Regions from separate parts of the Bacillus thuringiensis genome, predicted to be linked through region 2. Evidence: a T-box and tRNA genes for the amino acid it is inferred to sense, from the RefSeq annotation. Region 2 holds a T-box; the other holds one or more tRNA genes.

Region 1 (9,638 bases), 2.3 Mb from region 2:
AAGAACCGCTGTTTTGTAATAAGAACTCTTTCTTAACAGAATCCCCTGGTTTTAAATCTTTAATATCTACAAGCGTCTTAGGGTTTAATGTAAGATCTAACGTCCCAGCTGCAAATGTATTGTTTGATACTTCTTTATCGCTAAAGAATGCAAATGTTCCTCCACCAATTAAAGATAACCCCAATGCCGCTGATGCAACTCCCATACCTAATTTCTTTTTCAGACTCACAATCAATTCCCCCTAGCTGTTTTTTATATTTTTATCACTTATTTTTCAATAAGTGATTTAAAGAAAACTATATTAGCTTAGCTAATATGTGTTCTTTTTTAAAAACCTTATGTTCATTATAACGAACAATTCTATATAAACACAACACAAATTTATTAATATTTTCAGTTATTTTTATTTCTCAATATTATTTAGATTTTTCAGAAAATAAAACGTGATACTTTATACTAATTTATAACTTTTTTCACACTCAAATGCATTTAAAAAAGAAAAACAAAGAGGTGAGGGCTAACGTTCCCTCACACTCATATAAATATTACTAGTTTTGCTTATTCGTTCATTATCTCTTGCACCACATTCTTGTTTTCCAGCTGTTTCACTAAAGCAGTTACTCCGCTTTTTTCTGTTCTTCTGCTTTCTTCTGTTCTTCTACTTTCTTTTGTTCTTCTGCTTTCTTCTGTTCTTCTACTTTCTTTTGTTCTTCTGCTTTCTTCTGTTCTTCTACTTTCTTTTGTTCTTCTGCTTTCTTCTGCTCTTCTACTTTCTTTTGTTCTTCTGCTTTCTTCTGCTCTTCTACTTTCTTCTGTTCTTCTACTTTCTTTTGTTCTTCTGCTTTCTTCTGCTCTTCTACTTTCTTTTGTTCTTCTGCTTTCTTTTGTCCTTCCGCTTCAATTGCAACGTTTAATTGTTGCTGAAGAGACTGAATTTGCTCATCGATAGCTTTCAAGCTAATTTCTTTCTCAATATAGTCACGTTTCTCTTTGATACTGCGAAAGCCTTCATTTACATATACGGACACTTGCTGCATCGACTCATCTTTATTTACCTTTAATTCTTCTTGTATTTGATTGTAAGGAGCCTCTATTTCAGTATATACATTTTGCAGAGCTTCCTTCTCAGCAACAATTTTCTCACGCCCTTGTTGCCATACAGAAATCGCCTGTTTTATTTCTTCAATAGAAGTTGCTTTCGATTTCCCCTTCATCGTTCCATACTCACGCTCAATAAACTGTTTATGTTTCTCAGATTGCTCTTTTAACGTATTAACTGTTTTCGGAAATATAATTGCTGTAGAAAGCGTCGCTTCCACTTTCGTTTCATGAATGAACGCCGCTTCTGTATGCGTCATAATTTGAGATCCTAAATAAAACGTAATAGAACACATACACGGCAATATAAGCATCTTTTTAAAATTCCGCGGTCTTTTCAGCATCTTAATCTCCCCCATCGAACATTACGTTCTTTATACAGAACATTATCTATATTATAGTAAAGAACTATTAAAATTGATAGACAAATACTAGAAAAATAGAAAAAGGGCTATCCATGTGATAGCCCTTTTTGTTATTATCTTTCTTCACCTGCTGTTTGTTGTGCATCAAACGTCCAATTTAATTGTAACTTATCGCCTTGGAATTGATTTTGATCTTTTCCATTATCAACGAACTCAAATTTCACTTTGAATTTATCAGATTTACCTGCTGAAATACCTTTTTCATCCCAGAACCAAGCCGATAAATCATTATCTACAGCTGTAAGTGTGTCACCTTTTAATTTATCTAAAGTAGTTTGTTTCACAATTGTCTCATGCTTATCTACATTTTTTAAGAATGTTACTTTAATATGTTTACCAAAATCATCTTTATTATCTTTCTTTACATCTTCTACATTATAATCTGTTTTCAGTAGAACCTTTTTAATATCTAAAGAGCCTTTATTTTCTAGTTTAAATTCTTTTTCAATTGTATCCCCAGGTTTTAAATTCGATACGTTAACAACTGTTGATGGATTTAATGCTAAATCAAGTGTCCCAGCCGCAAATGTATTGTTTGACACTTCTTTATCACTGAAAAACGCAAATGTTCCTCCACCAACTAACGCTGCTCCTAGTACTGCTGATGTAATACCCATTCCTAATTTTTTCTTTAAAGTCATGTCCATATCCCCTTAATATATATATTTGTTAACTTCCTAAACGGAAAGTATAACCAAACGAACTAGACGGATTGTTCTACTTTTTTATCTTTCTTTTCTCCGTCAATGCTACGAATAGCCCCAAAAATAGAAATCGCGGAATAACCAAGTAAAAAGACTCCTGGAATAATAAGAAGTAATGCTGCTCCCGCTTTTGAATTCGCATAATTCAGTAAATAACCAACGTACGGAACTGTAATATCTGCATACTTTCCAACTACATTTTCTGCAAGTACTGGCTCTAAATCTGGTCCGTTGTTGTTATCCCCTTTTGTTTCATACATTACTTTTCCATTTGTATCTTTCACACCGATAATACGGTGAGTGATAATTTTTTGATCTTTCTCTTTAAAGGTAATAACATCACCTTTTTGATATTTAGAACCATCTTTGTTTGGTTCTATTGCAATGATTGATCCTGTTAAAAACGTCGGCTCCATTGATCCTGAAAGAACACTCTTAAATTGGTATCCCATCACTGTCGGATCACCACCGCTCGCTTTTGAAGAAATAACTACAAAAGCTAAAAAAACCATCAATGCAAATAAAACAAATGAGATTGCGTTGCTAATTACCTTCCAAATTAATTTCATCGTCTCTCTCCCTCTCCGTTGTTTTATATTATTTGAAGTATGCAATGTTCATTTTGTTCTTTAACAAGAACACAAGTAAATGATATAACGAACTTTAAATTATTGCAATAAGAAAATTTACAATTATTAGTTAAATGTCTCTTTAGTATAAAAAAAGACTGTGACAAAATCTCTCCACAGTCTTTTTACTACTACGTTATTTTTCTTCTGTTTTCATTCCTTTTGTATTTCGGCGTAGCACTACATATAAAATGGCTCCAAATAATACAATTGCGCCTATCCCAACACTTATTACTTTCACATTTGACTCTTTTCCCTCAGATGCAACTGTATCTTTTTTAGGCATCGCAAAAGTGACATCTTCTGTTGAAAGAACATTTACCGTCGCAATTGTTTGATTATTTTTCGTAATATCAACTGCACCAACTACCTCACCACGATGTATTCCTTTATGATACAAAGATTCTTTATCTAATGAAGCTGCCCGGAAAATAGTTTTCACATTTTTCCCTTCATCTTTCTTAAGCATAAGTTCTGCACTTTTTTCCAACTCAGAACTAACATCTTTATTTAAATATGTTGTTTTTTGATGCCAATTATGTTTATCGAGCACTGTTTGCTTCGTAAATTGACCGAAAGAATAGTCCGCCATTTGCTTCAAATCTTCATAAATTTCAGGTCTTTGAGAAGCCATTACTACATTTATAATACGATTTCCATCTTTCTCATTTAATAAAACCAGTGTATTACGCGCTTCATTCGTAAACCCCGTCTTACCACCAATACTATATGGATTTTCAAAATAAGTAGATTTATTAAAAATAGACACCGTCTGGCTAGACGTCGTAACTGTCGTTCGTTTCGTATTCATCGCTTGTAAAATTTCAGGATATTTTTGCACACCTCTCGTAATCATAGCCATATCATACGGCGTCGTATAATGGTTCGGATCATGCAATCCATTCGGTGTTACAAAGTGGCTATCTTTCGCCCCTAATTGCTTCGCTTTCTCATTCATCATATTGGCGAAATTCTCAACACTCCCGCCAATCCGCTCCGCAATCGCATACGACACATCATTCGCACTCAGCACCATTAAAATCATAAGCGCAGTATTTCTATTAATTGTCTCTCCAGGTTGAAACTCAATTTGATAATTACTCTTCTCTTGATCTAACGCTAATTGTGAAAATGTAAATTGATCCTCTGGCTTCGTATGCTCCATGAGTAAAATCGCTGTTAACACCTTCGTCGTACTAGCAGGATATGCTCGGTGATATGCGTTTTTGTCATACAAAACATCTCCTGTTTTCGCATCAATTGTCGTTGCAAACTGACTAAAAACATTCGGTCCTTCTGCAGGTGGTGGTGCAACTTGTTCTGGATTTACTCCAATATTCGTCTCAGCACGCAATGTCATAGGTGTCAACAAAAACAAACAAATAACTGTAATAAAAACCAAAATTTTCTTAAAATTTACCATATGACTCTCCCTTTTCCATTTACTCCCCTAACAAAATAATAAATCTACCAATCATATGTAATTTGTATTAAACTGGAAGAATTTTCACTATTTTTTACTATATCATATTTTTACGATAAAGAACATAAATATACAATAAAAATAAGAAGGAATTACTCTTTCTTATCCTTCTCATCAATCAACGAATCTATTAACTTTTGACTAGCTTCCTCGGGCGTAATCTCATCCGTTATCCCCATAAACGACCAACCTTTAGAATCAACCCACTCAACAAACTCTTGTAAAAATTCATCATGTGTAACATCCACATCAAGAATCGATCCATTAATCGAAATCGTTCTATTTTTAGACACGCGCATCTTGAACGTTTTTCTTACCATTACAACTTTTCTCCCTCTACTTCTGAATATTTATAAAGTGAAACTTTCATCAACCCTCACTAATCGGACTTTTACGGGCAGCCCGACTCCAACCTAACTTCTTTACTTTTGCTGAATTTCGAGGTAAGGGATCTTACTGCCCGCAAATAGCGAGATAAAATAATCATGTATCTCTGTTATACATGATTTTCAGTAAATTGTAAAAAGGATATATTGGCCAATTTAAATAGCAAAAATGAAAATCTCTTACCTAAGTAAACGTAATACGACATACAATCGCTCATAAATTATTAAATAAATCCATAAAAATATACCCTTTAAAACATAATTGAGTAAGCCATTCTAGTCTTTTGGAAGATATTATCTAAAATAGTATACTAAACGGATAAAGGATATTTGAATACAGAAACTGAGCCTTTCTATTTAGCTGGACTCTTAAGTTGTAGACTTAGAGACTGATGCCGGAATTCATATTTAATTTCTATTTCTGTACATAATATCGTAAGAAAGAAGGTAGTACTGTGAAAACAACAGAAAATTTTACTGACAGGGCCGATATATATGCAAAATATCGCCCTAGTTATCCTAATGAATATATTGAGTACTTGCTTTCAGCTAACCAACTGAAAGGGAATCGGATTGTGGCTGATATTGGTTCAGGTACAGGGATATTTAGCCGCCAGCTGCTTGAAAGTGGTTTACATGTTATTGGAGTTGAACCAAATCATGATATGAGGAAGATCGCTGAGCAATCGTTAAAACTATATTCTCGTTTTCAATCCATAAAAGCAACTGCTGAAAATACTACTTTAAAAGAAAATAGTGTAGATTTAGTAACTGTTGCCCAAGCATTTCATTGGTTTGATAAAGAGGCTTTCAAAATCGAATGCCAACGAATTTTAAAACAAAAAGCAAATGTTGCTCTTGTTTGGAATAGTAGAGATTTAACTAGTCCACTTATTAAAGAGAATGCAGAAATTTGCCAGAAAACCTGCCCAAACTTTAAAGGCTTTAGCGGTGGAATAGATGAAAATCCAGAAGTATTTAACAGCTTTTTTAAAGATGGCAAGTATGAGTTTAAAGAATATCAAAATGATTTACTTTTTGATTATGAAGGGTTTTTGGGAAGAAATTTATCAGCGTCTTATGCTCCGAAAGAAAATGACGAACAGTATAAAAACTTTGTTTTTCTCCTATCAGATCTATTCGAAAAATACAGTGAAAATGGAAAAATTATTCTCCCGAATTTAACGCGAAGCTATCTAGGCAATGTATAAACAGCCTGATACAAAGAGACTTTGATCGAAATTAAAACAAGCCTAGCCCCTTCCTGAATGTAGAACGTGGTTAGGCTTGTTTTGCATTTTACCACATCAAATTCAAATGACTTTCGTACAATAAAGTAGAATATATTAGAAAGCACCTTAAACTGAGGAGGAACTCAATGGCGCGTTGTACGTATTGTAAAACGAAATGGAAAGTAAAAGATGTATGGTCGATACTCATGACATTTGAAAAAGATTGTCCGTATTGTTTTGGGAGGCAATATCTATCAAAGAAAACAGTGAACGCTATGCCAGAACTCATAAGCTTACCTTTACACTTCTTGTTCCCTTTTCTTGTTGATTTGAGTGATGAAGGTCCTTTGGATTGGTATCGGAAATAATATAACCTCTACATCCAAAGACTACTTTCTACTAAATTCGCTTCTCATCATTATCCCTTTATACATTACTATCATAATCGCTTATACTTTCCCTTTTGAAGATCCCGTAGCTCAGCATGAAGAGCGTCCCCTGAACAAGATTTATCAATTATGACTTTAATTAACGATGATATATTGTATACTGTTAAACATAAAAAGTTAGCATTAAGTTCCAATTAAATATTAATTGAAACCCAACACTACTTGTATTCTGAATTACAGAATACAAGTAGTGTTTTTTATTATGCATTTTTGCATACAGTATGATTTTTTCTTGTAAATAGATAATAATGGTATATAATAAAATCAACGTTTTACCAATAAAAGGTAATAAAGAGTGGTGGAATAAGCAAATAACCAAAACGTATTAACAGATTTGTTCTATGTAAATCATGATACATATATGGAATCAAAACTATGAAATTTTATGTAGAGGTTAGATTACTACAAGATGAAAGATTCATAGCGAATACACTCGAGGAAAAAAGCGTTCGATTAGATTAATGTTATAAAACTACTTAATGTGATATCTATGGAACGAATTGAGAATATACTTAGGGGGAATTTCAAGTGAAAACATTTGGTAAAGTATTATTAACAGGAGCTTTAGCTTTAGGTGGTTTAACAGCTATGAACATTGATACACCGAAGGCACATGCTGACGGAGCAAGCGAGTTCTGTCGTTATATTTGTGGTCCTAGCGAAACGTTGAATGGTGTTACAGTTCAAGTACACGCTACAGAATATAGCTTTGGTCAAAACGTAATTGCAAGAATTACAAATGAACGAGCTGAAGATATTCATTACAATGTCAGCATCGAGAAAAAATATGGCGATAACTGGGGAGAATATGATACTTTCTTCCATTGGCAAAATCAATGGGTTCCAGCTGGAAGTAATGATGAAATTTCTACTTTCACAGGATATGGCGAAAACATTTCAGACAATGGAACATATCGCTATAAAGTTGAAGTTGTAAGTGCTGACGGTTCTGTAGATACAATTTACACAGCAGGAATGACAGTTACAGGACGATAGCTCATGAACGAGCTCCATTATTTATGATTGTATTTTTGAAAATATCATTGATAATCGCGGTGATATTATTATTAAAATAAGCTCTTCGGGGCTTATTTTTTATATACAAATTGGAATGATAATATCCAGAAAATTACATCTTTACACTATTAAAGTTTGTTGCTATTATAGGAATACATCAAATGTTACAATATTCAATAAATTATACAAATCCTTCGATTACACGAATGAAATGAAAACACATTGCTGATCGTAATATTTATAGTTGGGATCCCGTAGCTCAGCAGGGAGAGCGCCACCTTGACAGGGTGGAGGTCGCTGGTTCGAGGCCAGTCGGGATCATAGGAAAAACCCCTTGATATTCAAGGGGTTTTCTTTATGTAGCAAATAAATGATTATTATTAAAACTAAATTCCCCCCCTACTTCTTGTCTTCATTTTGGAGAAAAACATAAATTATATCAATCATCGCTCTGCGTTGTTCGCCAGAACTCGATTCTTTACTCTCTTTTGGGATCTTTTTAAAGTTCTCTTTGAAAAATAGCTTAATACGATAATTTATATATAAAAATTATCGTAACAACAAAAAACTACATAGATTAACTATGTAGTCTTTTTAAATATGAATAAACCAATCTTATTTTTCCCCTAACTTGATTGCCCTTTTGATATTACTAAATGCGCCTTTACCATATAATAATACGCCACCGCGGTAAACACGACTCGTTAAACCAATCATCATACATATTGTTGCGATTAGAATCGCTAATGCAAGCGCAATCTCCCATACTGGGATATTGAGGAATCCAATTCGAACGAGCATAACAATAGGAGTAAAGAAAGGTATATAACTAGTAATGGTAACAACCGTGCTACTTGGATTTGACATTCCATAAAGTGCGATATATAAAGCAGCAATTAACATAAATGTTAACGGCATAACAGCTTGAGAAGATTCCTCTATACGACTAATAATAGAGCCGAGTAGACAAGATAATGAGCCATATAATAAGAATCCTAATGTGAAGAATAGAATCCCATACACCACTAAAGTAGGAGCAATAGAATTAAAATCAATACTGTTTAAAATATCATTTTCCGAATCATTAACTGATGTTTTATACCCAACAGTTGCGACCGAACACCAAATTATGATTTGCGTAATACCTGCTGATAATGTTGAAAATAGCTTCGCATATAAATGTTTGGTAGGCGAAATACTTGAAACAACTAACTCCATGACACGAGAAGATTTCTCTGTTGCAACATCTGTAGCTAATTGTGCAGCATACAATAATATCATTAAATAATTTAGCATGATAAAGGTATTAATTAAAATCCCTACACCCTCTGTATGTTTTCCATCTTTAACCTTATCTGATATAGTTTTGGTATGAATTTCTACTGGCATTGTTAACACCTTTAATTCATCTTGTGATAGATTTAATTGCTGCGCGAAATTAGAAGATTGTATTTGAGATAAAATCGTTTGAACCTTACTAACATCTTGCTGATTTGTATCTGTCTCAGTTATATACGTAGCCTTTAGTTGCTTATTATCCAATTCCTCTACAACGATTGCATATGTATAATTACCATCTTTAACACCTGATTCTGCTTTTTGTTTATCCGTACTATGTTTAACATGTATCTTACTATCGACATTTTTAAACACTTGTTGAATTGTTGTATATAATTCTTCTTTTTCTGTAACAACGACAACTTGCTCTTCCTCGTTACCTACAAAATAGTTATAAATTTTTTCAAAATTCATCATTCCTATAATTAACATAGAAATCATGATTGTAATAACAATATATGATGTAGCTTTTACCTTAGATTTATAGTTTTGTAAAAAAATCGTCCAGAAACTATTCATGCTGTGCACCTACTTTCTCAATAAAGATGTCATTTAATGTAGGTTCTTCTACTGCGAATTTTTTAACAAAACCTAATTTCGTTATCTCTTTAAATAAAACATGCGAAACTTCTTCATATGAAATTTTAAGAGTAACTGCATTTTTACGTTTCTTCATACTTTCTACACCTTTTATTTCTTTCAAATGATCAAAGTCATGATCGCCAACGATTACAACATTCTTTTTACCAAAGTCACTTTTAATTTTGGCAATATCTCCTTGAACAACAGGTACTCCTTTGTGCATGATACAAATGTGTTGGCATAACTCTTCCACATGTTCCATACGATGTGAACTAAAAAGTATCGACGCCCCTTG
Region 2 (9,638 bases):
AGTCGATTGCGGCGTTTGAAGAGGCACAAGACTTAATGCCTGGTGGCGTAAATAGCCCGGTTCGTGCTTTTAAATCTGTTGGGATGAATCCGTTGTTTATGGAGCGTGGAAAAGGCTCTAAAGTATATGATATTGATGGGAATGAATACATCGACTACGTATTATCATGGGGGCCTTTAATTCATGGTCATGCAAATGATCGTGTGGTAGAAGCGTTAAAATCAGTTGCTGAAAGAGGTACAAGCTTCGGTGCACCAACAGAAATTGAAAATAAATTAGCGAAACTTGTTATTGAGCGCGTACCATCAATTGAGATTGTGCGTATGGTTAACTCTGGAACGGAAGCGACAATGAGTGCACTACGTCTAGCTCGTGGTTATACAGGTCGTAATAAAATCTTGAAATTTATCGGTTGTTACCACGGTCATGGTGATTCGTTATTAATTAAAGCTGGTTCTGGTGTGGCGACTTTAGGTTTACCAGATAGCCCTGGTGTACCAGAAGGTGTAGCGAAAAATACGATTACAGTAGCTTATAATGATTTAGAAAGTGTGAAATACGCTTTTGAACAATTCGGTGATGATATTGCTTGTGTAATTGTAGAACCAGTGGCAGGGAATATGGGTGTAGTTCCTCCGCAACCAGGATTTTTAGAGGGGCTTCGTGAAGTAACAGAACAAAACGGTGCACTGCTTATTTTTGATGAAGTAATGACAGGGTTCCGTGTTGCTTATAACTGTGGACAAGGTTACTACGGTGTAACACCTGATTTAACTTGTTTAGGTAAAGTAATCGGTGGTGGCTTACCAGTAGGAGCGTACGGTGGTAAAGCAGAAATTATGCGCCAAGTTGCGCCAAGCGGACCGATTTACCAAGCTGGTACTTTATCAGGTAACCCACTTGCAATGGCAGCAGGTTATGAAACGTTAGTACAGTTAACGCCAGAATCATATGTAGAATTTGAGCGTAAAGCTGAAATGTTAGAAGCTGGATTACGTAAAGTAGCTGAAAAACATGGCATTCCGCATCATATTAACCGTGCAGGTTCTATGATTGGTATTTTCTTTACAGATGAGCCCGTTATTAATTACGATGCAGCAAAATCTTCAAACTTAGAATTCTTTGCGGCTTACTATCGTGAAATGGTAGAACAAGGTGTATTCTTACCGCCATCTCAATTCGAAGGTTTATTCTTATCGACAGCACATAGTGACGCAGATATTGAGGCGACGATTGCAGCAGCTGAAATTGCAATGTCAAAATTAAAATAATGTATTAGAGAAAAATCGCTCTCCATAAGGGGAGCGATTTTTTTTATTCATAAAGTAAGCTTTCCCTACATAAATCTGTAATGACATATAGTTTGGGAGGGGGAAAAGAAGTGGCTGCAGATCATTCGTTACGATTTTCATTAAAAGAATCTGTTTGGTTCCAAAAGGGACAGGAAGTCGATGAACTTTTGTCAATTTCGTTAGATCCAGACGTTGAGATAGAAGAGCTTGATCATGAAGTAATTGTGAGAGGGCAATTAGATTTAACGGGAGAGTATGTTGCACGAAAAGATGATTCGGCGTATTCATTAAGAGAACTATCGCCAGCAAAGTCAATTGATTATGTAGAAACAAGGGAAGATGGGGTTAATGAACTTGTTCATTCCTTTCCGCTTGAAATATCAATTCCGAGAAATCGAGTGAAAGTAATTGAAGAACTATATGTATCAATTGAGGAATTTGATTATGAATTAAAGGAAAATGGTTGCTTACAATTATTAGCGGATATATCTATTACCGGTTTATGTGATGAAGAGAGAAGCGAGGATGAAGCTGAAGAGGAAGAGACGGTGTATGCGGAGTTAGAAGAAGATTCAGCGCAAGAGGATGAAAATAGACCGGCGCCGCATGTAGAAGAACCAACATATAAGGAATCAGATGAGTGGGAAGATTACGCATTTGAACCGTTCCAGTTAGAGGAAAGAAAAGAACAGGAATTAGAAGAAGAGAAAATAGAAGAACATGAATTTGTGGAGCGTGAAGCGGAGCAAGAAACAACGCCGCAATTTGAATTGTTTGGGCGAAAAGATTTCAAGAAAGAAAAAGCGAAAAAGCAGGAAGAACAAGAAGAAGAGTACTCACAGCGAGATGAAAATGCGCTTTATTTAACAAAACTATTTACGAAAGAACCGGAAGAAGAATTTACAAAGTTAAGAATGTATTTCGTGCAAGAAGGGGATACAATTGAATCTATTGCAGAACGTTATGAAACGTCTGTACAAAATGTGTACCGTGTCAATCAAACAGAAGATATATTTTTAAATACGGGGCAAATTATTTATATTCCCGTTTCAAGGGTAAAGGCGAAATAAGGAAGTGAGTGTTTTCACTCGCTTCTTTTCTTAGAGGCTATGTTTTGAATAGAAAGGGTTATTCGTATGGATATTGAATTACGAAATCACTATGAACCTATCGTGAGGCAATATAGATTGGATACGCAGCATATGGAAGAGCACGGAAGTGTAATGAAAATTTATACGAATCAAGGTCCATATGCACTCAAGAAAATAGAAGGCAGAAAGTTAGAGCGGAATAATTTTCTGCATCATATTCAATATTTGAAGGAGAAAGGTTTTTCAAATTATGTACCTATATACCATGCGACGGATGGAAATTATATTTTAAGTGACGGGACGTATAATTATTATTTAATGCCTTGGTTAGAACGTGCAGAAGGAAACGGCGAAGACAATGATCAATACCATAAAATGTTTCAGACACTCGGAACGTTGCATCAAAAAACTGTGAAGGAAGAAACATATACGGAAGAAGATTTAGAAAAACATTATACAACTATATCCGATCGCTGGGAAAATGATGGTGAGATGTTAGAAGAGTTTCTCGTAGAATCTGAATCGAAATGGTATATGTCTCCGTTTGAATTACAATATTGCACGTACTATCATCATGTAATGAGAGCGCGTGAATTTGCAACGAAGCAATTAAATGAGTGGAACGATGCGATGAAAGAAAAAGAGAAAACACGTATTACTTTTGTGCATGGTAACGTGTCGCTTAATCATTTTTTATTTGACTATGAGCGGAATGGCTATTTTATTAGTTTGGAAAAATCGAAGTTTGCAACGCCTGTGCAAGATATAGTAGGTTTTTATTCGCGGTCTTTAAACACATATCCAATCGCAAGAAGTGATCGGTTTGAATGGTATCAAATGTATCAAAAAAATTTTCCATTTACGAAAGAAGAGCAACTTCTCATGTTTGCTTATATGACGTATCCATCACAATTTATTCGACAAATCGGGTCTTATAGGAAAAGAAAAGATAATCGCAGCGAGGAAAATGAACTGCGCGAAGTAAAGAGTTTGCAACAATCGCATTGGCTCGTTAGCAATATAGAATATTTCCTGTCACAATTACAAGCTGCCCAGCAAGGGAACGGGTAAAGTGAAACTTTAATCAGTGGGTGGCTCCCATCTAACTTCTTTGCTTCAGTTGAATTTTGAGGTGGGGGTCTTACTGCCCGCAAATAGCGGGATAAAGAAGATAAGTAGAGAATGCTACTTATCTTTTTTGTATTCACCCGAAAAGCCATAGTTTTAAATTTATCTTGACGAATAAGGTTTCGTTTTTTACACTATTGTATATAATAATTAACAATCATATAAATGCCTTGAAGGGGAAGAGTATAACATGAAACGTCTTCAGAGAGGAGAATCATTAGCTGGGAGATTCTCTAGATAGTTATGTTAGAAGGTAGCCCTGGAGCATCTTTTCTGAACGGAATAGTTCTCATTAGGAAAAGACGGATTTGTCCGTTATCAAATTAAGAGTATAAGCAAATTATGAATTTGTTTGTAAATAAAGGTGGTACCGCGATGTCCCTCGTCCTTTTTGGATGAGGGACATTTTTTATTTTAAGGAGGGAAAATAATGTCAAACACGGAAAAGAATTTACCAACTAAATATGATCATATGTCCGTTGAAGAAGGCCTTTATCAATGGTGGCTTGAAGGCAAGTATTTTGAAGCAACAGGAGACGAGAAGAAACAACCGTATACAATTGTAATTCCACCTCCGAACGTAACTGGTAAGTTACACTTAGGTCATGCTTGGGATACAACTCTTCAAGATATTTTAACTCGTACGAAGCGTATGCAAGGATACGATGTGTTATGGCTTCCAGGAATGGACCATGCTGGTATCGCAACACAAGCGAAAGTAGAAGGAAAACTTCGTGAAGAAGGTATTTCACGTTACGATCTTGGCCGTGAGAAATTCCTTGAAAAAGCTTGGGAGTGGAAAGAAGAGTACGCTTCTCACATTCGTCAACAATGGGGGAAAGTTGGTTTAGGGCTAGACTATTCTCGCGAACGTTTCACATTAGACGAAGGTTTATCTGATGCGGTTAATAAAGTATTCGTTCAATTATACGAAAAAGGCTTAATTTACCGCGGTGAATATATTATCAACTGGGATCCAGCAACACGCACAGCTCTTTCTGATATTGAAGTAATTCATAAAGAAGTTCAAGGTGCATTCTACCATATGAACTATCCGTTAACAGACGGTTCAGGTCACATTCGCCTTGCTACTACTCGTCCAGAAACGATGATTGGTGATACAGCGGTAGCAGTTCATCCAGAAGATGATCGTTACAAACATTTAATCGGAAAAACAGTTACACTTCCAATCGTAGGCCGTGAGATTCCGATTATTGCTGATGAGTACGTAGAAAAAGACTTCGGAACAGGCGTTGTAAAAATTACACCAGCTCATGATCCGAACGACTTTGAAGTGGGTAACCGTCATGACTTACCACGCATCTTAGTAATGAACGAAGATGGATCGATGAACGAGAAAGCTGGTAAGTATAACGGTATGGATCGTTTCGAATGCCGTAAAGAATTAGTGAAAGACTTACAAGAAGCTGGCGTATTAGTAGAAATCGAGCCTCATATGCATTCAGTAGGTCATAGTGAGCGTAGCGGTGCAGTAGTTGAGCCTTACTTATCAACACAATGGTTCGTAAAAATGGCTCCACTTGCAGAAAAAGCAGTAGCACTTCAACAAAAAGAAGAAGAAAAAGTAACGTTCGTACCAGAGCGTTTTGAAAACACATATTTACGCTGGATGGAAAACATTCATGACTGGTGTATTTCTCGTCAATTATGGTGGGGACACCGCATCCCAGCTTGGTATCATAAAGAAACTGGTGAAGTATACGTAGGTACAGAAGCACCAGCAGATATTGAAAACTGGAATCAAGATAACGACGTACTTGATACATGGTTCAGTTCAGCGTTATGGCCATTCTCAACACTTGGTTGGCCAAATGAAGATTCAGCAGACTTCAAACGTTACTATTCAACAGATGCACTAGTAACTGGTTATGACATCATCTTCTTCTGGGTATCTCGTATGATTTTCCAAGGTTTAGAGTTTACAGGCGAGCGTCCATTTAAAGATGTATTAATTCACGGTTTAGTTCGTGATGAGCAAGGTCGTAAGATGAGTAAATCTCTTGGTAACGGTATTGACCCAATGGATGTTATCGAGAAGTACGGTGCAGATGCAATGCGCTATTTCTTATCAACAGGAAGTGCACCAGGTCAAGATTTACGTTTCAGCATGGAAAAAGTAGAATCTACTTGGAACTTCATTAATAAAATTTGGAACGCATCACGTTTCGTATTAATGAACATGGATGACATGAAGTATGAAGAAATCGATTTAACTGGTGAAAAATCAGTTGCAGATAAGTGGATCTTAACTCGCTTAAACGAAACGATCGAGAGTGTAACACGTAACATGGATAAATATGAGTTCGGTGAAGCTGGTCGTTCATTATACAACTTCATTTGGGACGATTTCTGTGACTGGTACATTGAAATGGCGAAACTTCCACTATACGGTGAAGATGAAGCAGCTAAGAAAACAACTCGTTCTATTTTAGCTTACGTATTAGATCAAACAATGCGTCTATTACACCCATTCATGCCATTCGTAACAGAGAAAATTTGGCAACATTTACCGCATGAAGGCGAATCTATTACAGTAGCTGCGTGGCCAACAGTTCGCGAAGATTTACAAGATACGGAAGCGGCAGCAGAAATGCACCTTCTAGTTGATATCATTCGTTCTGTTCGTAACATCCGTGCAGAAGTTAATACGCCAATGAGCAAAAAAGTTCAAATGCAAATTAAAGCAAAAGATGAGGCTGTACTTGCTCAACTTACGAAAAATAGCTCTTACATTGAGCGTTTCTGTAACCCAAGTGAATTAACAATTCAAACGGATTTACAAGCGCCAGAAAAAGCGATGACTGCAATCGTATCAGGTGCGGAGTTATTCTTACCGTTAGCTGATCTTATCAATCTTGATGAAGAGAGAGCTCGTCTTGAGAAAGAACTTGAGAAGTTTGATAAAGAAGTAGAACGTGTACAGAAGAAACTTTCTAACCAAGGTTTCGTAGCGAAAGCTCCTGCAGCGGTTATTGAAGGAGAGCGTGCGAAAGAGCAAGATTACCTAGAAAAACGCGAAGCAGTTCGTCAACGTCTAGCAGATCTTGAAAAGTAAAAATGTTTTTAGAGACTCACTATATTGGTGAGTCTCTTTTCTTTGCGTATAATAGAACTATGAAAGTTGTCTTTTGAAAGGGGAAAAGCATACGTGATACATACATACGAAGAAGCGATAGGGTGGATTCATACCCGGTTGAAATTTGGTATTAAACCAGGATTAGAAAGAATGAGTTGGATGCTAGAAGAGCTCGGAAATCCAGAGCGTCATATAAAATGTGTTCATCTTGCTGGTACAAATGGAAAAGGTTCAACGTTAACATATATGCGCTACATGTTAGAAGGCGCGAAATATAAGGTAGGAACGTTTACCTCTCCTTACATCGAAACATTTAATGAGCGCATTAGTGTGAATGGAACACCAATTGCAGATGAAGAGATTACTGAACTCGTAAAGATGGTAAAGCCAGTCGTTGAAAAGCTAGATGAGACAGATTTAGGGGAAGCGACTGAGTTTGAAATTATTACTGTTATGGCAATTTGCTATTTCGGTAAAGTCAATTTCTGTGATGTTGTTTTATTTGAAACAGGGCTTGGTGGACGTTTTGATTCTACCAATGTTATACACCCTGTTCTCACGATTATTACGAATATCGGTCACGATCATATGCATATTTTAGGGAATACACTAGGAGAAATTGCATATGAAAAGGCGGGGATTATTAAGTCTGGCGTGCCGGTAATTACTGGTGTACAAGATGAAGAAGCTTTGCAAGTCATTCAAAATGTTGCAAAGGAAAATCATGCAAACTTATACGAACTTGGCAATCATTTTACAGTGTTACATAAACAGTCTAACGAAGATGGGGAACAGTTTGATTTTACTTGTCCTTTTTCCGCATTTGAAGATTTGCAAATCTCAATGAAAGGTATTCATCAAGTAGGAAATGCAGCGCTAGCACTTATGGCGGTAATGTATGTAAAAACATATTTATCATTTTTAATTGAGGAAGAGGTAATAAGAACGGGATTACGGGAAGCGTATTGGATTGGGCGCTTTGAAAAGCTACAAAGTAACCCGGATATTATTATAGATGGTGCTCATAATCCAGAAGGTATTGAAAGCCTTGTGAAAACAGTAGAAGCGCATTATAAAGATAAAAATGTAATAGTTTTATTTACTGCCCTTGGTGATAAACAATTGCATAACATGGTAGGCCAATTAGAAACCATTGCAGATGAAATTATTTTTACAACATTCGCCTTTGATCGTGCTATTTCTGCCGACAAGCTTGCATCATATTCGCAAAAAGAATCAAAACTAGTTTTTGAAAATTGGAAAGAGGCAATTGATACAAAAGTTGAAATGATAGGGAAAAATGATGTTTTTATCATAACAGGTTCTCTTTATTTCATTTCTGAAGTTCGAAAATATATTCGAGAGAAAAACTAGATAGTCTTTGCTATCTAGTTTTTTTGTTCTACAAATGAAGTCAAATGCATACATATAAGATAAATATATAGGGTTATTTGGCGAATTCCTCTGACAAATATCTCGTTTTTTTGTGAAATGAATATGATATGATGCGGACAACGATAAGAGGTGAGGTGTGAGTGTATGGACAAGCAATCACGAACGATCTCAGTGAAAGTGAATGGAACAGAAGCGAAGTATGAGGAAAAGAAGAAAGATGAATTTGAATGGATGGTAGTAGAAAGTGAACGACCGAAAAATGTTGTTCCGTTTCAAAAAGCGAAATCAATGTCTGTGGAAAAATACCGAAAGAAGTGGAGTAATACATTAATTGCAATCGTTGCAACCGCAATTATTATCGGTACGGCGTTTGGAATGGGGATGCTTCATTTACTTACTGGACAAGGAACAACAGGAGGAAGTGAAGTAACTGCTTCAAGGCCGACTGGAAATGGAGAATCAAAGGTGGGTGGAACGGCAGAACAAACACCAGCACCGAAAGAAGAAAAACAAAAGGCGCAGGCAGGAACGTCATTGGATCCGATGAAATTATTTTTTGTTCAAGGGGGGCTTTATTCTTCTGAAGAAAAAGGACAGGCAGCTCTTGAAGAATGGAAAGGCAATGGGGGCATTGGTGCTTTGAGACCGAGCGGGGATAAGTATGCAATAGTTGTTGGTATTGCTAGCGATGAACAGGCTATAAATCAATTAATGACTAAGTATAAAAATGATGGTGTCTCCGTTTTAAAGAAGAACTGGGATATAACAGATAAAGCATTGCTGAAAGATGATAAAGAAGTAGGAACATTTTTAACAAAAGTGCAGCCATTATACACTCATTTAGCAAAATATGCTTCTAGCGTACAAGTTGGTGGAAAAAGCAGCGCAAAAGATATAGAAGCGATTGAAAAAGAATGGAAAGTGATTGAAAAAGAAGGGAAAAGTATGAAGCGAGAAGAAGCAAAGAAACTGTATATGTATACGTCGGTAGCTGTACAAACAGTAAAAGATGGGAAAATGGATAAGGAATCTTTGGCGAAATTAAATCAAGTTATTATTGATGGCTTACTCTCGTATGAAAAAATTGTTTCGTAGAAAGTGAAATGATAGGATAATAAAATGAGTAAGAAAGAAGTACATGTACTTCTTTCTTTTCTTTTGAATTTAGAGCAAAGTGCTTTCTCTATGACAGGAATATAATCGTATGCAATAAAGAAGTGTTATTTTTAGTTAGAGAAATTAATATTTCTTTCATTTGTGGGCAAACTATTCCTTTGATACGATTGATATAAATTGTTCTGCTTCATGTGAGAAAGGAAGGAGAAAATATGAAAAAAATAATTTTAGCTTCAGGGTCACCTCGGAGGAAGGAATTGCTTGAGTTAGCTAGCGTACCATTTGAAATCGTTGTAAGTGAAGTAGAGGAAACAATTGGTGCATATTCATCGCCTTCTGATATTGTAATGTCGCTTGCCTTGCAAAAAGCATCAGCGGTTGCAGAAAATAATAGTGATCACATTGTGTTAGGTGCAGATACAATTGTTACATATGAGTCGCGTATTCTTGGTAAGCCTTCTAATGAGGATGAGGCGAAAGAGATGTTACAATTACTATCAGGGAAAACACATGAAGTGT

What was found. A T-box is a leader RNA that pairs with one kind of tRNA and senses whether it is charged. The one in region 2 lies ahead of AC241_RS22115 (valine--tRNA ligase), so its partner is inferred to be a tRNA-Val.
Region 1: it has a tRNA-Val gene. The T-box ahead of AC241_RS22115 (valine--tRNA ligase) is inferred to sense a tRNA for this amino acid. The anticodon was not compared.

Annotation. Positions count from the first base shown of each region.
Region 1 is NZ_CP012099.1:1,247,890-1,257,527, reverse strand. Features, by position in the region: gene calY (biofilm matrix protein CalY) at 1-229, opposite strand, end outside; gene AC241_RS06500 (DUF4047 domain-containing protein) at 618-1,442, opposite strand; gene AC241_RS06495 (CalY family protein) at 1,577-2,164, opposite strand; gene sipW (signal peptidase I SipW) at 2,227-2,796, opposite strand; gene AC241_RS06485 (D-alanyl-D-alanine carboxypeptidase family protein) at 2,993-4,279, opposite strand; gene AC241_RS06480 (hypothetical protein) at 4,432-4,659, opposite strand; gene AC241_RS06475 (class I SAM-dependent methyltransferase) at 5,181-5,936, shown strand; gene AC241_RS06470 (hypothetical protein) at 6,104-6,325, shown strand; gene AC241_RS06465 (hypothetical protein) at 6,935-7,402, shown strand; tRNA gene AC241_RS06460 (tRNA-Val) at 7,672-7,744, shown strand; gene AC241_RS06455 (ABC transporter permease) at 8,039-9,280, opposite strand; gene AC241_RS06450 (ABC transporter ATP-binding protein) at 9,273-9,638, opposite strand, start outside.
Region 2 is NZ_CP012099.1:4,286,274-4,295,911, reverse strand. Features, by position in the region: gene hemL (glutamate-1-semialdehyde 2,1-aminomutase) at 1-1,271, shown strand, start outside; gene spoVID (stage VI sporulation protein D) at 1,352-2,362, shown strand; gene ysxE (spore coat protein YsxE) at 2,429-3,454, shown strand; T-box leader at 3,673-3,904, shown strand; gene AC241_RS22115 (valine--tRNA ligase) at 3,942-6,587, shown strand; gene AC241_RS22110 (bifunctional folylpolyglutamate synthase/dihydrofolate synthase) at 6,681-7,982, shown strand; gene AC241_RS22105 (hypothetical protein) at 8,148-9,098, shown strand; gene AC241_RS22100 (Maf family protein) at 9,332-9,638, shown strand, end outside.